Regions from separate parts of the Brevibacillus sp. HB1.4B genome, predicted to be linked through region 3. Evidence: riboswitches for the same ligand, from Rfam matches in the RefSeq annotation. Region 3 holds a riboswitch; each other region holds the start of a gene.

Region 1 (2,200 bases), on a different contig from region 3:
TTTTGCAGAAGCTGTCCGCGTGAGGTCAAAAATAGAATGATTCCCAGCGGCAAACCAATCAGGACGGTAAACAGGGTGGAAAAGCCGAGCATCGTGAGCGTATCCATCGTGCCTACGCCGATTTCAGCCCAATCCACATTTTCGAATGTCCAGTCCATTTATATCACCTCTACTTCCAAGCCACGTTGGCGCAGCGTCTCAATGGTCTTTTGATTCTGTGCGACATCGCCTTCCAGCTCGATCACCAACTGACCATACGGTGTATCCTTCATGCGGGAGATTGTTCCCTGCAAAATGCTGAATACCGTACCGGTCTCTTGCATCGTTTGGAACAGGATCGGCTGGTACGTTTTTTCTCCGAGGAAGGTGACACGAGCAATCGTGCGGTTCCCCGAGGCCTTTTCGTGCGCGACTGCTTCACGCAGCTCTGTAGAATCCGCTACTTGTTCCACGAATTCTTGTGTCGTTAGATGCTGCGGACGAAGGAATACATCCAGTACGTTACCCGACTCGACGATCTTTCCTCCATCAATGACGCCAACACGATCACAAATGGAGCGAATGACGTGCATCTCGTGGGTAATCAACACAATGGTCAAGCCCAGCTTACGGTTGATGTCCAAGAGGAGTGCCAGAATGGAGTTCGTCGTCTGCGGATCGAGAGCCGATGTAGCTTCGTCACAGAGCAGCACTTTTGGATCATTCGCGAGCGCCCGAGCAATCCCTACACGCTGCTTCTGTCCGCCAGACAGTTGGGACGGATATTTGTCCTTATGTGCCTCCAAGCCAACCAGCTTTAGCAGCTCGTTCACTTTCTTATCAATCTCTGCCTTCGGACGCTTTGCCAGCTTGAGCGGAAAAGCAACATTTTCGCCGACTGTTGAAGAAGACAGCAAGTTGAAGTGCTGAAAAATCATGCCGATTGCGCGGCGCTTTGCTTGCAGCTTCCCTTCATCCAGCTTTGTCAAATCGACGCCGTCCACAATAACTTCCCCTGAAGTTGGACGCTCCAGCAAATTGATGCATCGGATCAACGTACTCTTCCCTGCACCAGAGTGTCCGATAATCCCGTATATTTCTCCTTGCTCTATGGAAAGGTCGATCCCCGTTAACGCTGGGATGGTTTTCCCTTGTACTTGATAGCTTTTATGCAAATGACGCAGTTGGATCAACGCATCCACCTCCCGACCACAATCTAAATAAAATCAGAAAACCCCTTTTTTCATAAACGAAAAAGGGGCTGCAACGCAATGTTATACGTTCGCATCCACCCTTCTCATCTATACAAGATCCAAACGATCTTGTAGGAATTGGCACCGCGACGTTCATCCGAAAATGAACCGGCTGCCGGGCTTCATAGGGCCTGTCCCTCCGCCTCTCTTGATAAGAAAGATATCTACGTATATTATGTTCGTCTTTTCTATTTCATGATGATACAAAACGGATTATATCCTTTTCGGAAATATCACGTCAATAGTAATAGAAGGAAAAGTTTTTTAATCCATGACGCCGTTGCGGATGATTTTTGACTTTACGTGGAAGCGAAACGTTGCATCCTGAAACATCTTTCGCCATTCAGCCTGCGTCATGTTGGCCATTCCTCTTTTCTCTGAACGATAGATCGAGCCGAAGCCAATTGGGTCAACATCGAGGCTCTTCAGTTTGCTTATGAGTTTATGCAATTCTTTTTCAAGCTCTTTCTCCAGTGCATGTTCCATGATTTTCAGCAACTTGGCATTTTCTAGCTTTAGCGGGATGGTTAACTCCAAAATTCGGGCATGCAACTTGACATGAATATCGAAGATTGGTGGGGATATTTGGCTTAATTTGATTTTCGCATGGCTGGAAATTGTATCGAAAACGAGCTGCACCTGGTCTTTTTTGCTGTTGTGGTTTTTGGGTGACTCCCCAAAAATAGCAGTAGGAACAGAAGTATCATAGCTGCCGATGCGGAACTTTCCGTGGATAAGTTTGAGTAGAAAGGCTTCCTTGGGTGTAACCCATGACACATAACGATCACCTTTGAATAAGGCGATGCCTTTGATTTTCAGTTCATCTCCCTTTCTTTCTATGTACGGCATGACCGGGTCGATCCCTTTTTCATAGTAAGCCCGGAAAAACTCATGCATGGTTGAAGAAGGAATTTTTTCCCCACGGATATTTTGCTCAATCAAACGATACAGGTAGATTCCAATATTCC
Region 2 (2,200 bases), 120 kb from region 3:
CTCTGCATCGTGTACGCGGAACGATACCATCCCACTATGCCCAGTTGCTTGTTGCACCTGTATCTCATGCCCCGGATGCTCTGGCAGACCTGGATAAAATACCTCCGCCACTGCCGGATGCTCACGCAGCTTTTTCGCTACAATCAAGGCATTGGATTGATGACGATCCATCCGCAATGCCAATGTTTTCATCCCGCGAACGAGAAGCCAGCAATCTTGTGGTCCAAGTACAGCACCGATTGAATTGTGCAAAAACCTGATTTTTTCCGACAACTCTCCCCCTTTTGTTACGATGAGTCCAGCCAGTACATCGTTATGTCCTGCCAAATACTTGGTTGCACTATGTAGAACGATATCTGCACCAAGCTCCAGTGGGCGTTGACAATAAGGGGTTAAGAATGTGTTGTCTACAATCGTAAGGAGACCATGCTGTTTCGCCAATTGCGTTACTGCTCGAATATCGGTAATCTGCATGAGCGGATTGGTTGGTGTCTCGACGAAGATCGCCTTTGTCTCAGGGCGAATCGCATTTTTGAGTGCACCAATGTCACGCAAATCCACATACGAAAACGTCAGACCATAGCGAGAGAGCACTTGCTCGAACAATCGATAGGTTCCCCCGTACAGATCGAGTGAAACGATCAGATGATCCCCTTGGGAAAACAAGCCCATGACGGTATGAACAGCAGCCATTCCTGAGGCGCAAGCGAAACCTGCATCTCCTGATTCCGCTTCAGCGATGGTCTCCTCCAAAATAGTGCGAGTAGGATTAGCTGTGCGTGTATAATCGTATCCAGTGCTCTGGCCCAAGGCCGGATGGCGATAAGCCGTTGCATAGTAAACAGGAAAGCTCACCGCCCCTGTTTTTTCATCTCTGCCTACTCCCGCCTGAATCAATTTCGTTTCCAAATTCATGTCTGTTTCTCTCCCTCCAATAGTGTACAAGGGCATCAAAAAAGCCCTCTTTCCTCTGAAAGAAGGCTTTGTTTACGTCACCGTAAGCAAATCCTTCTCATCTTTCAGAGTTTGATAACTCTGCAGGAATTAGCACCATTATCTCCCTGATAAAATACAGGTGATTGGTTGCCGGGCATCATCGGGCCAGTCCCTCCGCCGCTCTGGATAAGAAGATTGCTATTCAATTTGATTGACCCTAATACTAAAGGATCGGCAGGATTCTTGTCAACAATTTATTTCCACCCGTTAATTTACATCTTTCAAGGCGGTCATCACTTGATTGTCCAGCTTCGCTGCCGCGTTTTTGTCATACGTCTTTTCATATTGTGGTTCTACGGAAATACGGGAACCGTAAAACATAATATCACGAACAGCCTCAATTTTGATTTCTGCCATGGCCAGCTTGAGCGGAACGCCTTCCAGTCGGTCTGTTTTGACAGAAGCACGACCATTAATGGCGAAAGACGAGCCGGCACCGATCAAATGCAAGACAACTTGCGGTTCCTTCGCAATATTAGCCAAAATACGTGAGCGATTATCCACGGCAAAACGAATCGTATCGGCGGTGACAGCATACGTCCAGGACAAGGAGCTGAGCGATGGTGCTCCTGACTCATGGTCTACTGTGCCCAAGGTAACAAAACGCTCCTTTTGCAAGAGCTTGAATAAATCTTCGGAAAGAGATTGGGAAACAGTTTCAGCCATTTCAAAGCCTCCTAACAAACGTTTTGTACGTTCATTTTACCCTTCGCCTAGCTGATAGGCAAACGTTTCCTCTTCACCTTGATTCTGGTTGTCTTTTTCCCTAGACTGGTAGTAACGATACCGAATGATGGAAGGGGATGGACAGCTTGTCGCCTACAGACCGCCTCATGCAGCAAATTGATCAAGTCCTTGAAGAGCTTCAGGAAGTTCGGAAGGTAAATGAGCGGATGCATAAAATTGCGATGTTCCTGGAAGATATCCGACTAGCAGATGTGATCCAAAATTACACAGCCCCGCGCAAGCTGCTCTGGATCAATTTCCTCGCAGGTCTTGCCCGGGGTCTGGGGTTGACGATTGGTACTGCTATCGTTTTGGCTTTCCTCGGCTCCCTCTTGACGCAATTTCTTTCCATCCCCATTCTGGGGGATTACATCAGACAATTGGTGGAGTACGTCGAGACTTACAAGCAGCGGCCTTAACGCTAGAGACTAGTCTCTGTCGTCGTCACGATCGTCATCTTCATCGTCATCATGATGTT
Region 3 (2,200 bases):
AAATTTGAGGAGGGTAGTGAGAAAAGACAATTTCATAGGTGGAAACAGGTTCCTTCGGGCGTAACAATTCGCCACAAGGATAATAGGGAAGCTCGGTGCAAATCCGACACGGTCCCGCCACTGTAAGAGGGGAGTCAGCGTCCAACAAGCCACTGGTCTATCAAAATAGACGGGGAAGGCGACGCTAGACGATGAACCCATAGTCAGGAGACCTGCCTGTTTCGACAACACTGATAGACCTACGGGAGATAGGGAGGTGTTAGAGATGGCTTGCGAAAAACAGCGCGTGGACAAGTGCGTCCCTCTTTTTCTGGCATTTTCTAACGATCGTCACGGTCGAGCGGAAAATGTTCTTTTTATTTTGGGCAGGATAAAAGAAGAGGAGGGCGTGCGATGATTCAACTTTTCATTTGCCAATGGTGCGGATATGTCGAGGAAAAAGAGCTGCCTGAGGAAGGTCAGGAGGGTGTGTTTCATTGCACTTGCTGCAGTATGGAAGAGGTAGAAAGCCTGTTCACTCCCAACTGAAAGCCTTGTCAAATCAGCTTACAATCAGAAAAGAAAGAATTTTGTTGACGCTTGCCTTGGAATTTCTTAGAATAAAGCTCAACAGCATAAATAGTTCTTATCCAGAGAGGTGGAGGGTCTGGCCCTATGAAGCCCGGCAACCGTCGCATATTGCGACAAGGTGCCAATTCCTGCGAGACGTTTCGTCTCGAAAGATAAGAAGCGGGTTACTCCATTAGTAGATGAACCTTCTTCTTAGCGAAGAAGGTTTTTTTTAATTTCATATTTTCTTTATCCAGAGAGGTGGAGGGACTGGCCCGATGAAGCCCGGCAACCGTCACGCATATTTTGTGACAAGGTGCCAATTCCTGCAGGACATATAAGTCCTGGGAGATAAGGAGGGGGAGCATTAGCTACTAACAAGCCTTCTTCTTATCGAAGATGGCTTTTCTTTTTATCTAAAATTCGGGGTATGGGGTGGTCAGGATGAGTGCAGAAGTGGTACGCGTGGGATTATTGGGATTGGGAACAGTGGGTGGAGGCGTAATCAAAACGATCCGTTCGCAACAGGAGAAGCTGGCTTCTCGTCTGGGAAAACGAATTGAGATCGTCAAGGCCTTGGTGCGTGACTCGGAAAAAGAGCGGGCGGTTCATGTCGACCCGGCTTTACTGACAACTGACTTTGAGGAAGTATTGAGAAGCGATGTGGATATCGTGGTGGAGGTCATGGGCGGTGTAGAACCTACCTATGACTACGTCCGTGCTTTGATCGAAAAGGGCTGCCATGTAGTAACTGCCAACAAAGAACTTCTGGCGAAAAAAGGAACAGAGCTAGTCGATTTGGCAAATCAGCATCAAGTACATCTGGCCTATGAAGCGAGTGTGGCAGGGGGCATCCCGATCTTGAGCGTGCTCCGGCAGTTCCTTCGCACGAACGATATCCAAGGTGTTCGCGGTATTCTCAACGGAACAACGAACTTCATTTTGACGAAAATGGAAGCAGAACAGCTCTCTTATCAGGAGGTGCTCAAGCAAGCGCAGGAGTTGGGCTATGCGGAAGCAGACCCTCGTTCGGATGTAGAAGGCTTTGACGCTATGTACAAGTTGTACATCCTGGCACAGCTTGTTTACGGAGAATCGCTGCCGCTAGCAGATGTTGTTCGTAAAGGGATTTCAGATTTATCAGCGGGTCACATTCGGATTGCGAGTGAGCTGGGGTACCGGATCAAGCTCATCGCGCAGGCCTATCAAGCTGAACAAGGAATTCGCCTATCTGTTGAACCAACCATGCTTCCGCTGAGTCATCCGTTGGCGCAAATCCACGACGCGTTTAATGCTGTGCAGCTATCGGGCAACATCGTGGGAGACTTGTTGTTTACAGGAAGAGGGGCAGGAGAGCTCCCTACAGCAAGTGCAGTTGTAGAGGATTTGGCCTATTTATTGACACAGCCATTCACACCTCATCCTACTTGGAAAGAAAAAACGGCTGACAAAGCAGGAGTCACGGTGGATTCGGAGGAACGCGTCCTGTGTTATCTAGAGGGCTCATGTCATACTGCTACGCCAGATCGTGTCTTGCATTTCCTTCAGCAAGCAGGAGTCAACGTGCATAAACTAAAAGTCCAATTCGACTTGGGGGGCGTATTGCGTGCAGGTTTGATCGTGACAGGAATCAGTAAAGAGCACGAGTCCC
Region 4 (2,200 bases), on a different contig from region 3:
AACGACACCTTGTCGTTGGCGGTAAAATCTCCGTACTTCTTGGTCATGGCCCTCATTTCCAAGCGATCGGTCATTCCCACTCCCTCATTTCTGTACGTCCTTTTATGAAAATGGAAGACCGACTACACAGCCGTAGTCGGTCACATCCATCACTGTGCACAAGCTTTAAATAAACGTTCAAAAAGTTGGCTTTTCAGCACCGAACTACCTTATTAGAACTTGTCTGGTACTTGGCGGGTGCCTGCTACTATCTCATCGTTGATCGCTTTCACTTTATCCACGACTTCTTGTCCAATAAAAGCGTTCAGAGGCGTTTTGCTTTCGTGCGTGACATAGGTTACGCCAACACCTTTTTCTTTCAAGCCGTACGCAACAACACCTGGTTTGAACGTTCCTTCTACAAAGTTCTTCACGGTTTCATAAGCTGCCGCGTCGGTCCCTTTCAATTGGGACAGAACGATATGCTCTGGATCGATCGTCGTACGGTCAACGTCCTGACCTGCTGTGAAGAAGCCTTTTTCCTTCGCCGCTTCGAAAACGCCGAGGTCGCCTACAGCTGCTGCACCGTTAATGAAGTCAGCGCCTTTGGAAGCTTGGAGCAAAGCCAATTCCTTCGCTTTTGCCGGGTCAGTGAAGCTTCCTACATAGTTGACCATCAGTTCTGCCTTTGGATTCGTCGCTTTCAAGCCCTCTTCGAAGCCGACTGTCCATTTTTTCAACTGTGGAATATCGAGAGCGACAACCATACCTACTTTGTTCGTTTTCGTTGCCAGACCTGCTGCTGCTCCCACCAGGTAAGCCGCTTCCTGCTCGCGGAAGGTAACACTGCGAACGTTTGGCAAATCCACTACGGTATCAATAATCGCAAAATTACGGTCAGGATTTTCGGTTGCTACTTTTTTCAATGCATCCTCTGATGTAAAGGAAGAAGTGATGATCAAATCATAATTTTCTGCAACAGCCACGCGCAGATTCTCTTCAATCGCTCCATGGTCCGTAGATTCAATCGTTTTCACTTCTGCGCCCAGCTCTTGTGCGGCTTTCTTTGCACCCTCATCCATTTGTTGAAAGAACGGGTTCACACCAATTTTCTCGGGCAAAATCAAGGCAATTCGCTTTTTGTCCGCGCCCTCTTGTCCTGCTGCTTGTCCTCCTGGCTGATCTGCCGGTACGCTTGTGCCAGTCGAGCACCCTGTTGCCAATACTGCGAATGTCGTTAAAGCCAGCAATAACTTCTTCATGATGTATCTCTCCCTATCCGAACTTTACGTTTTTCTTTATCCTATTAGGTAATGTACGGCTTTTTACCCATTTTTTCAATACTATTTACGAATATTCTCTTATAAAATTAATTTATCGTTCGTTTATTTACCCCTCCCCTTTTACAAATACAACAAAAAAAACTCTTCCCGGAGGAAGAGTTTGCGTACGTAGCCGTTCTCTTCCTCATCTGTCAAAACCATGGTACAGGTTTTGCAGGAATTGGCACCTTTCTGTTCATGCATAGACATGATCAGTGGTTGCCGGGCATCATCGGGCCAGTCCCTCCGCCGCTCTTGATAAGGTAGCTGAATATATTTAGTTACAATGGAATTCATTCTAGCAGAACGGTTCGAAAATGCAATTCTTTTTTCTCAATTCCAAACACTTCTAAAAGTGAATAAAAGTTTAAAAAGTCGTCTTTTCAGCATCGAGAAACAACCTATTTCACGTGAAAGGTTTGCTGGAGACGATGAGACAACGTATTCAGCTCGCCCAGCTCTTCCGTAATCTCACGTACTTTTTGATGCTGGTTTTCTGCTGTCGCAAACAGCTCTTCTAAGTTGGCTACCGATTCCTCGGTTACGGCTGTAATGGTCGACATCTCGATGGCAACTTCTCCGGAACGCACTTTTACCCGGTCCATGCTGGAGCTTACTTGATCAGCTGCTTGCAGGAAGGCCATCATCCCGGCACGCACTGCTTCGATGGAGGCCACTGTTTTCACGGCCAGTTCTTGGCCTTTTGCAACAGACGTTTCCCCATTGCTCATATGCTGCACCGCATTCTCACTTTCCTGGTGGAGTGATTTCAGAATGTCGGTAATTTCCTGCGTAGCTGTCGCGCTTTGTTCTGCCAGCTTGCGTACCTCGTCCGCTACAACAGCAAATCCCCGTCCATGTTCGCCTGCACGCGCCGATTCAATCGCCGCATTCAGCGC

What was found. Region 3 has a riboswitch for S-adenosylmethionine ahead of HP398_RS06220 (homoserine dehydrogenase). Riboswitches for the same ligand answer to the same signal wherever they lie in the genome.
Region 1: it holds a riboswitch for S-adenosylmethionine, as region 3 does, so the genes downstream of both, HP398_RS26220 (methionine ABC transporter ATP-binding protein) here and HP398_RS06220 (homoserine dehydrogenase) in region 3, are expected to answer to the same signal.
Region 2: it holds a riboswitch for S-adenosylmethionine, as region 3 does, so the genes downstream of both, HP398_RS06800 (aminotransferase class I/II-fold pyridoxal phosphate-dependent enzyme) here and HP398_RS06220 (homoserine dehydrogenase) in region 3, are expected to answer to the same signal.
Region 4: it holds a riboswitch for S-adenosylmethionine, as region 3 does, so the genes downstream of both, HP398_RS17840 (BMP family lipoprotein) here and HP398_RS06220 (homoserine dehydrogenase) in region 3, are expected to answer to the same signal.

Annotation. Positions count from the first base shown of each region.
Region 1 covers NZ_JABSUT010000013.1:64,319-66,518, forward strand. The annotation lists gene HP398_RS26215 (methionine ABC transporter permease) at 1-158, opposite strand, end outside; gene HP398_RS26220 (methionine ABC transporter ATP-binding protein) at 159-1,172, opposite strand; SAM riboswitch class I at 1,274-1,390, opposite strand; gene HP398_RS26225 (Ger(x)C family spore germination protein) at 1,497-2,200, opposite strand, start outside.
Region 2 covers NZ_JABSUT010000002.1:485,207-487,406, forward strand. The annotation lists gene HP398_RS06800 (aminotransferase class I/II-fold pyridoxal phosphate-dependent enzyme) at 1-915, opposite strand, end outside; SAM riboswitch class I at 1,010-1,129, opposite strand; gene HP398_RS06805 (pyridoxamine 5'-phosphate oxidase family protein) at 1,204-1,662, opposite strand; gene HP398_RS06810 (DUF5665 domain-containing protein) at 1,830-2,141, shown strand; gene HP398_RS06815 (hypothetical protein) at 2,151-2,200, opposite strand, start outside.
Region 3 covers NZ_JABSUT010000002.1:363,448-365,647, reverse strand. The annotation lists cobalamin riboswitch at 30-234, shown strand; gene HP398_RS31145 (hypothetical protein) at 394-528, shown strand; SAM riboswitch class I at 623-729, shown strand; SAM riboswitch class I at 796-907, shown strand; gene HP398_RS06220 (homoserine dehydrogenase) at 994-2,200, shown strand, end outside.
Region 4 covers NZ_JABSUT010000007.1:59,341-61,540, reverse strand. The annotation lists gene HP398_RS17845 (ABC transporter ATP-binding protein) at 1-74, opposite strand, end outside; gene HP398_RS17840 (BMP family lipoprotein) at 213-1,241, opposite strand; SAM riboswitch class I at 1,444-1,566, opposite strand; gene HP398_RS17835 (methyl-accepting chemotaxis protein) at 1,703-2,200, opposite strand, start outside.